4 regions of the Rhizobium sp. Root491 genome follow, and region 4 is predicted to be linked to each of the others. Evidence: predicted binding sites of a transcription regulator. Region 4 holds the regulator's gene; each other region holds the start of a gene.
The links. Region 4 encodes LexA, which represses DNA repair genes until DNA is damaged. Its sites were predicted from a motif close to TGTTCNNNNTGTGTTCNG; they were not measured.

Region 1 (2,204 bases), on a different contig from region 4:
ACCGTTGCTGCCCGGAACGAATAGATCGACTGGGCATCGTCACCCACCACGGTCAACCCGCGACCGCCCGGCTTCAGTGCCATCAGCACCGCGGCCTGCAGCCGGTTGGTATCCTGATATTCGTCGACCATCACGTGGTCGAAACGATTGCCGATATCGCCTGCAAGGTCGGGATCGCTGACCATCTGGGCCCAGTAGAGCAGAAGATCGTCGTAATCGAGAACGTTCTGGGCCTGCTTGGCCTCGACATAGGCGGCGAATAATTGCTTGAGCTCTTCTTCCCAACTGGACACCCATGGATAGTGCTGGCGCAGGATTTCTTTCAGCGGCGTTTGTGAATTGACGGCGCGCGAATAGATCGCAAGGCAGGTGCCCTTTGTCGGAAAACGGCTCTCGGTCTTGGAAAAACCCAGCTCGTGTCGGGCAAGGTTCATCAGATCAGCGCTGTCTTCGCGGTCGTGGATCGTGAAATCCACGTCCAGTCCAATCTGTTCCGCATAGATTCGCAAGAGGCGCGCGCCGATCCCGTGAAACGTGCCGGACCAGGCCATCGCATCCGTGAGGGCTCCGGCGTTGGCGCCGATGACCTGCTTGCAGATACGCTCGACACGACGCGACATTTCGGAAGCGGCACGCCGTGAAAACGTCATCAGCAGGATGCGGCGAGGATCGGCGCCATTGACGATCAGATGCGCCACCCGGTGCGCCAGCGTATTGGTCTTGCCGGAACCGGCACCGGCGATAATCAGCAACGGTCCCGCCGTGTGTCCGCCTGAAGGCCCAACGCCATGTTCCACGGCCTTGCGTTGCTGCTCGTTCAGTTTGTCCAGATAGGCAACCGCCATGCCTGCATCCTTGATATTTGCCTATCCGCACGACGACGGCATTTTTCAAAAGCACTCTTGTTGCAATGATTAGCAAAAACTCAAACAGCAGGCCAGAACAAATAATGAACGCATGTCTCTGTCCTACACACTGCGGTGGACAAACCTGGCTGATCGATATTCGCAGCCTCAATCGGGTTCCGCATGGCGTGTTGACCGGCATGCTTTTCAAACCACTGAACCAACCCGGCGGCTGATGAGTTCACCAGTCGCGTCTTGGAAGACGTGTTTGTTGGGAGGACAAAAGCATGAAGCATCTGAAACTATGCCTGATCGCTGTTGCGGCACTGGCCACATCGACATTTGCGTTTGCCGAGCAGAAGGCCATGAGGTCTGACGCCACGATCGCGTCGGATATCAATTATCTGCTTTATACGCCCAAAGACTATGCCGGTTCGGACAAAACCTATCCTCTCGTGGTCTGGCTGCATGGCGGCGATCAGGGCGGGAGCGACGTCGAAAAGCTGCGCCGCAGCGGTCTGCCAAAATTGATCGAAGGGGGCCGTGATTCTCCTTTCATGGTGTTTTCGCCACAAAATCCGAGTGAGGAACTGCTTTATCCGATCGAGCGCGTCGAAAGCGTCCTGGCTTCCGTTGTGGCGGATCATCGGGTGGACCGCAGCCGTATCTATCTGATTGGATATAGCCGGGGAGGGTTCGGCGCCTGGTCAATGGCCGAGCAGTTTCCACAAACTTTTGCTGCGGTCGTCCCAATTGCCGGTGGCGGCATCCGCCATTACCTCAACCGCACCAATGAAAAGACAGCCTTCTGGGCCTTTCACGGCTCAAGGGACGAGGTGATCCCTTTGTCCGATACTGTTGTCCTCGTTCAGCGTCTCCAGGAACTGAAACGTAATGTGCGGCTGACGGTTTTTGAAGATACGAACCATGAAGAGGTGGAAGCAAAAGTGCTCGGCGATGAGGCGATGTGGACCTGGCTTCTCCAGCAAAAGCTTGCAGACGCAAAGACGCCTTCGGCACCCTGAACCCCCAGCGGGCACCATTTACCGATGGTATGAAAGCCCATAACCCAGCGCGGCCGTCATAAGGCCGGGCTGGCCACGTTATAAGCCTTCGTCAAAACATCTCTCCGCAAGCGTGTGTTTCCCCTCTTGACACCGAGTAGGGCGGTCGTGCTAATACGCATTAACAGCTAATACGTATTAGCAATCAACGAATGTCGGGGAGGGCATTGCGTGACCAGCCATAAACGCCTTACTCAGAACGATATTGCGAAGCTTGCCGGCGTCAGTCAGGCAACAGTATCGCTTGTTCTGAACGGCGCGCCGACCGCGATTGCACGTATCCCGGCAGAAACAC
Region 2 (2,204 bases), on a different contig from region 4:
GCCTGCGCCACGCCCATTCACTGATGCGCAACCACCATTTCAAGGCGCTGCCCGTGACCAACGACAGGGCCGAAATCCTTGGCATCGTCACTCAGACGGATTTTCTTGAAAAGGCTAGCTGGAGAAACGGCCGCCCTTCAATCGGTTTCCTGCAGCGCCTGCGCCTTATTCTCTCAGGCACAAGCGCACCCAACGATACAGTCAAGGATATCATGACATCGCCTGTTAGAACCGTGCAGCCGGAAACGGCGATCGAGGAAGCAATCATCCGCTTTGCGGAGGAAGGGCTGCATTACCTGCCAGTGATCGACGCCAACGGCAAGATGGTGGGTATTCTTTCGCAGTCCGATGTCATGGTTGCGATGCTGGCGGACAAAGCCGCGGCATAGGTCTTCGCGACCTTGAAGCGGGCAACCGGTTTCGACCGGCTCCCGCCCCGTCAATCACGGTCCCGATCAGAACGGGATATCGTCGTCCATGTCACTGGAGAAGCCGCCGGAAGGCTGGCTGCCGCCACGCGAGGCACCGCCGCGGGCCGCCGGCTGCTGGTCGTAACCGCCACCGTAGTTACCGCCGCCGCTGCCATAATCTCCACCGCCGATGTCGCCACCGCTGCGGCTGCCGCCGCCACCTTCGCCGCGACCGTCGAGCATCGTCAGCGTGGAGTTGAAGCCCTGCAGTACCACTTCGGTGGAGTAACGGTCGTTACCGGTCTGGTCCTGCCACTTGCGCGTCTGCAGCTGGCCTTCAATGTAGAGCTTGGCGCCCTTTTTCACATATTGTTCGACAACCTTGCACAGACCTTCGTTGAAAACGACGACCGTGTGCCATTCTGTCTTTTCCTTGCGCTCGCCGCTGTTGCGGTCCCGCCACGTCTCTGAGGTGGCGATACGCAGATTGGCGATCGGACGGCCGTCCTGCGTCCGGCGAATTTCGGGATCGGCGCCAACGTTCCCAATCAGAATTACCTTGTTTACGCTACCAGCCATCTCGTCATCCTGTCCGCCAGCCATCGTGACCGGCAATTGCATTTCAAAAAATCCCGCACACAATAACCATCGCCGCCCGCAAAGGGCACCGCAACGGGGAACAATCCACAGCGAATAATCCCGACTTTCTCAGAGAGTATATTCGCACTTGCAATTTGTTCCTTTTTTGTTCTATTAAATCACGAAATTCGAGTCAAGTGAGCCGAAAAGCCATCGATCGATAGGGAATAAACCTCGACACGTCCGGTTGCGTCACTACATAAGGACGCGCCGCCATCAGGCCTGTTAATTTTGTCCGAGCTTTATCATGAGTGAACTGAAGACGATTTCCATCCGTGGTGCCCGTGAGCATAACCTCAAGGGTATCGATCTGGATCTACCGCGCAACAAGCTGATCGTCATGACCGGGCTCTCCGGCTCGGGCAAGTCGTCGCTTGCCTTCGACACAATCTATGCCGAGGGCCAGCGCCGTTATGTCGAGAGCCTCTCGGCCTATGCGCGCCAGTTCCTCGAAATGATGCAGAAGCCGGATGTAGACCGCATCGAGGGTCTTTCCCCGGCGATTTCCATCGAGCAGAAAACCACCTCGAAGAACCCGCGCTCCACGGTCGGCACGGTCACGGAAATCTACGACTATATGCGCCTGCTGTTTGCGCGTGTCGGCGTGCCCTACTCGCCGGCGACGGGCCTGCCGATCGAGAGCCAGACGGTCAGCCAGATGGTCGACCGTATTCTTGCCTTCGAGGAAGGCACGCGCCTTTATATTCTCGCGCCGATCGTGCGCGGCCGCAAAGGCGAATATAAAAAGGAACTCGCCGAGCTGATGAAGAAGGGCTTCCAGCGCGTCAAGGTGGATGGCCAGTTCTACGAGATCGCTGACGTTCCCGTCCTCGACAAGAAGTACAAACACGATCTCGATGTGGTGGTGGACCGCGCCGTCGTGCGCCCGGATATGGCAGCACGCCTTGCCGACAGTCTCGAGACCTGCCTCAAGCTCGCCGACGGGTTGGCAGTGGCCGAATTTGCCGACAAGCCCCTGCCGCCGGAAGAAACCTCGGCTGGCGGCTCCGCAAACAAATCGCTCAATGAGACTCACGAGCGTATGCTGTTTTCGGAAAAATTCGCCTGCCCGGTCTCCGGCTTCACCATCCCGGAAATCGAGCCCCGGCTTTTCTCCTTCAACAATCCCTTCGGCGCCTGCCCCACCTGTGACGG
Region 3 (2,204 bases), on a different contig from region 4:
ATAGGCTGTCCTCGTCGACAGGGATATCGACAAGCTTTCGGCGATCTTGATCTTTGAGAAGCTTGCGCTTTGCCATAGCCCGACTCCATTCATAACCAATCTGCGCTTAGCGTTGTCGAGTCGGGCCGGACAGAGAAATCAAAACCAGCGAATATCGATGGCAATCCACAGAGATCGAACATCCAAAATCAGAACTACGGCATTGTTCATGCTTCGTTCGGCCTTAGCGTACGATTTCGGACTGCTCTTGTTCTGACCCCATCTTGGGCGGCCAACGCCCGCGACTGGCAACGCCTCCGACGGCAGCACGCTTACCCTCCATCGTGTCGTCGAGGCTGTCGGATTGCCGAAGTCCGACGCCTCCGTCTGTCGCCGCCACCTGCGGACAACGAGCCCCATGGTGCCTGTCTTTTCAGCAGCCAGCTGCAGCCGCCGGGATGCCACCATCGGCAATCGAACCAGTTCCCCGACCACTGCTGCCAATCCCCCGAAGGAAAGCCCTTCTTCCATGGAAGCAAGGACGTCTTCCTCCTTGTCACCCTCGCAAAAGATCACGCGATCGGGATGCAGGCCTGCTTGGGCGATAGCGGGGAAAAAGAGATCAGGTCTCGTCAGACACCAAAGGACCTTGCCTTTCGAGCGCGCGGCAATGCCGGCGGCAAACAATGCAGCCGCGGCTCCGTCCACCGTACCGGCGCCGCCACCCGCAATCTCATGCAGGGCACCATAAGGCAGGCCACCACCTGGCAGCCGCTCATCCATCTCGCTGATACCGAAGGGTAGCACGATGGCCTTTTTCGCCGCACTCCCCTCAAGGTGGGCGATACGATCTCTGAGTTCCTCGATGACCCGAGGGCTGGTGGTGCGCGACATCGTTCACGGACCTCCCCGGCTCGCGTTGCATGGACTTCACGTCCCCGAAAATTGTTGACGTTCCTCTTTTGTTCCGCCCCGTTGAAAGAGTCAAGCCGGTCTCAGGGCGGTAATTTAGGTTCCGCTAAAGCGATGTCACGCAAATGATGAGACGAATCAGAGGTCTAGGCGGATTTCAGCCAAGTAACTCCATCGACTCATTTAATCACAATACCCCCGGTTTCCTTGCGGACCGAAACGCGGGGTTGCGACACGACAAGCGCATCGTCCCAATTATGCAGATACAGTTGCTTCGAACTCAGCTCTCCCTCAAATTTTGTGTGACTGGCGATCGGCGCTTTATCGATTTAGGCTCCATCGGCGACGCCCAAGAACGGTCCGCTACCAATCTCTTCCTGAATGGCTGATTGGGCCGAAGAGGGCCAAGACCTCAGTCTCTGAAGAGCTAGGAGCGGACACAGCGACGCCGTCAACGACGATTTCCGGTGTTGTCGTAGTGTTGCGTGGCCGCCTCGACCTTGTCGGCATTGGCTGCTGCCCACGCACACAGTGCTTCAAACGGCTCACGCAGGGAATGGCCTAGCGGAGTGATTGCATATTCCACGCCGATCGGCTGCGTTGGGAGCACCGTCCTCGTGACAAGGCCGTTCCGCTCAAGCCTCTTCAAAGCGTCGGCCAGAGCCTTGTGCGTGATCCCATCGAGACGCCTTTTGAGTTCGTTGAAGCGCGCTGGTTTCGGACAGATCACTGTCAGGATCATAATCGTCCATTTATCGGCGATCTTGTCCAGCACCGGGCGAACCTGCGGCATGTTGCAGAGTGCGCTATGAGAGAGGGCTTCCAGGTCGGTATACTCGTCCATATCTAGGCTATTCCAGGTGCGTAATTGATATCAGATATCCATCGTATATCATGACGAGACCATTCAGTGAAAGGATTTACGATGGCTCGAATGAACAACAAAGTGGCTCTGGTTGTTGGCGGCGCGAAGGGTATTGGGCTGGCGATTGCGGAGCGACTTTCTGCCGAAGGCGCAACTGTCTTCATCACCAGTCGTAGAGCTGAAGATGCTGACAAGGCGTCCAAACGCATCGGCAATGGCACGGTCGGCATTCTCGCTGACGCAAGCTCTCCGGAAGACATGATCGTCGTTGTCGAGAAAGTGCGCAAAGCCTACGGTCGTATCGACGCCCTTGTTTTGAATGCAGGTCTTTCCGAGCCTTCGCAGATCGCCGAGATAACGCCGGAGCACTTCGACCGCCACTTCGACGTCAACGTTCGAGGGATGGTGTTCGGCCTCCAGGCAGCTCTTCCCGCAATGACAGAAGGCG
Region 4 (2,204 bases):
TCGTGTGACGAAAAGACGATGCCCGCGCCGCGCAATCCGCCTTCGTTGCCATCCTGAGCACTCAGGGCCTGCCCGCCGAAAGGCGGTTTTCCGGTCAATCTGATGCTGGCATTGCCGGTCGCAAAAACAATATCACCGCCCGGAGACCTTTTGCCTTCACAGCCAAACACTGTCTCGATCAGGCCCGCCACCTTCATATTGCCGCCGGAAAACAGGACGATTTCACTCAGGCCGGTGACACCATTGGCGTGGCGCTCCAGCATGGTGCGATCGCCCGGAAGGGCTTGAACCCGTTGACAACTGAACAAAAAGAAATCCGCGGCCGCCCCGCTTGCAGCAAAAGCAAGCCGGAACGCCGCCTCGCCTTGCGAGCCATCCGGCATCCGAACAGGCCGCGAAAACTCGAAAACATCGCCCGCCGAAAGGCCGGCTGCCCGAAACCGCTCATGGTCAACCAAGGCGTCTTCAGTCCTGGCGACAAGAGCCGAAAAACCCTCCTGCCCGTCCCGTTGCCGGAAGGCCACATCCCTGCCAGTGAACACATCACCCCTCTCTATTGACGCATTATATTTAGCCGGATCAGCAATTGCGAGCGGCTCCAGATAGGTGCCATCGGCGAAAAATACGCAGGCATTTTGGGTGCCGAAAGGATGCAGAGCCTCCGGCGCAACCGTAAAGCCAAGACTGACGAGGCGCTTCACGGCGACGCCTATGACTTCCACGGGCAAAACGAGATGGTCAACGCTATAGGGTTTCGTCATGAAAATGTATCCTGCTGGCCTTCCGCCCGGAGCATGCCGGGACGGTTTCGACCGCACAAAAGCACAATTGCGTGCTATGAGGCAAATCATCACAGCAACAGATGGCACCTTCACGAAATTTTAGGGGATTGCAGAACACATATGGAACATATAGTGTTCGTTCTGTATTTGTTTCGCGACTTCCACTACGATTCTAAAGGGTGTTTTCCTCATGCTCACGCGCAAACAGCAGGAATTGCTTCTCTTCATTCATGAACGAATGAAAGAGTCCGGCGTGCCGCCCTCCTTCGATGAAATGAAGGACGCACTCGATCTTGCTTCGAAATCCGGCATCCACCGCCTGATAACCGCTCTCGAAGAGCGCGGGTTCATTCGTCGGCTACCGAATAGAGCCCGGGCGCTGGAAGTCATCAAGCTGCCCGAGGCTTATACGCCGGGTGCAAGGCCGCAGCGCGGCTTTTCGCCGAGCGTTATCGAAGGCAGCCTTGGCAAGCCCAAGACGCCGGAACCGGCCCCTGCCCCCAAGACGCCGGCCAATGATCTGGGCGGGGCTGTCACCGTGCCGGTCATGGGCCGCATCGCTGCGGGCGTGCCGATTTCCGCCATCCAGAACAACACCCATGATGTGGCCGTGCCAGTAGACATGCTTGGCACGGGCGAACATTACGCTCTTGAGGTCAAGGGTGATTCGATGATCGAGGCCGGCATTTTCGACGGCGACACAGTCATCATCCGCAACGGCAACACCGCCAATCCCGGGGATATCGTTGTGGCTCTGGTGGATGACGAGGAAGCCACGCTGAAGCGCTTCCGCCGCAAGGGAGCCTCCATTGCGCTCGAGGCGGCAAACCCAGCCTATGAGACCCGTATCTTCGGGCCCGACCGGGTGAAAATTCAGGGCAAACTGGTGGGGCTGATCCGCCGCTACCATTGATCTTATCAAACCGAACGTATTCACTTTACAATAGGCGTCATCGTGAAGATGGCGCCTATATATGGTTTGGCTGTTTCCAAACGTGGCGTGCTTTAGCGGGTGCACGAACATATGCGCCATTCAGCCTGTGCGCGTTGCCCTTTCCAAACTAAGTTCCTGCTCCATAAAGATGCTTCGGTTTCGCTACAGGCGTGGTGGCGAATGGGCTGCTCGCTGTAATTGTCGAAGCGATCCCATCCGCTGTTTTTTAGCGACGTTGTTCTGTCGTGTTGCGCAGTCAGTTTTAGTCGTCACCAAAGGGTGACTTATCGCAAGGCGCGCTCTCAGCGGCCCCACATCACCATTCATCAACGGCGTTTATGGGAGCCATGGATAATTTTCGATATTCCGTGAACGCTTGGCAGGTGTAGAAATACGCGTCATATCCGGGAGATACGCCATGTACGATCTTTATATAGCCAACAAGAACTATTCTTCATGGTCGCTGCGGCCGTGGGTATTGATGCGCA

Region 1: a site for LexA is predicted at 939-956, ahead of ASD46_RS21020 (ATP-dependent helicase). Genes of this name have one in related genera too.
Region 2: a site for LexA is predicted at 1,146-1,163, ahead of uvrA (excinuclease ABC subunit UvrA). Genes of this name have one in related genera too.
Region 3: a site for LexA is predicted at 932-949, ahead of ASD46_RS08620 (ImuA family protein). Genes of this name have one in related genera too.

Annotation. Positions count from the first base shown of each region.
Region 1 covers NZ_LMFF01000017.1:192,231-194,434, reverse strand. Annotated here, with positions in the region: gene ASD46_RS21020 (ATP-dependent helicase) at 1-845, opposite strand, end outside; gene ASD46_RS21015 (prolyl oligopeptidase family serine peptidase) at 1,133-1,870, shown strand; gene ASD46_RS21010 (LacI family DNA-binding transcriptional regulator) at 2,081-2,204, shown strand, end outside.
Region 2 covers NZ_LMFF01000016.1:48,346-50,549, forward strand. Annotated here, with positions in the region: gene ASD46_RS18730 (HPP family protein) at 1-389, shown strand, start outside; gene ASD46_RS18735 (single-stranded DNA-binding protein) at 456-1,031, opposite strand; gene uvrA (excinuclease ABC subunit UvrA) at 1,297-2,204, shown strand, end outside.
Region 3 covers NZ_LMFF01000003.1:218,269-220,472, reverse strand. Annotated here, with positions in the region: partial or broken gene ASD46_RS08625 (Tn3 family transposase) at 1-76, opposite strand, end outside; gene ASD46_RS08620 (ImuA family protein) at 139-873, opposite strand; gene ASD46_RS08610 (winged helix-turn-helix transcriptional regulator) at 1,343-1,735, opposite strand; gene ASD46_RS08605 (SDR family NAD(P)-dependent oxidoreductase) at 1,817-2,204, shown strand, end outside.
Region 4 covers NZ_LMFF01000001.1:57,290-59,493, forward strand. Annotated here, with positions in the region: gene ASD46_RS00295 (VOC family protein) at 1-761, opposite strand, end outside; gene lexA (transcriptional repressor LexA) at 973-1,695, shown strand; gene ASD46_RS00305 (glutathione S-transferase family protein) at 2,135-2,204, shown strand, end outside.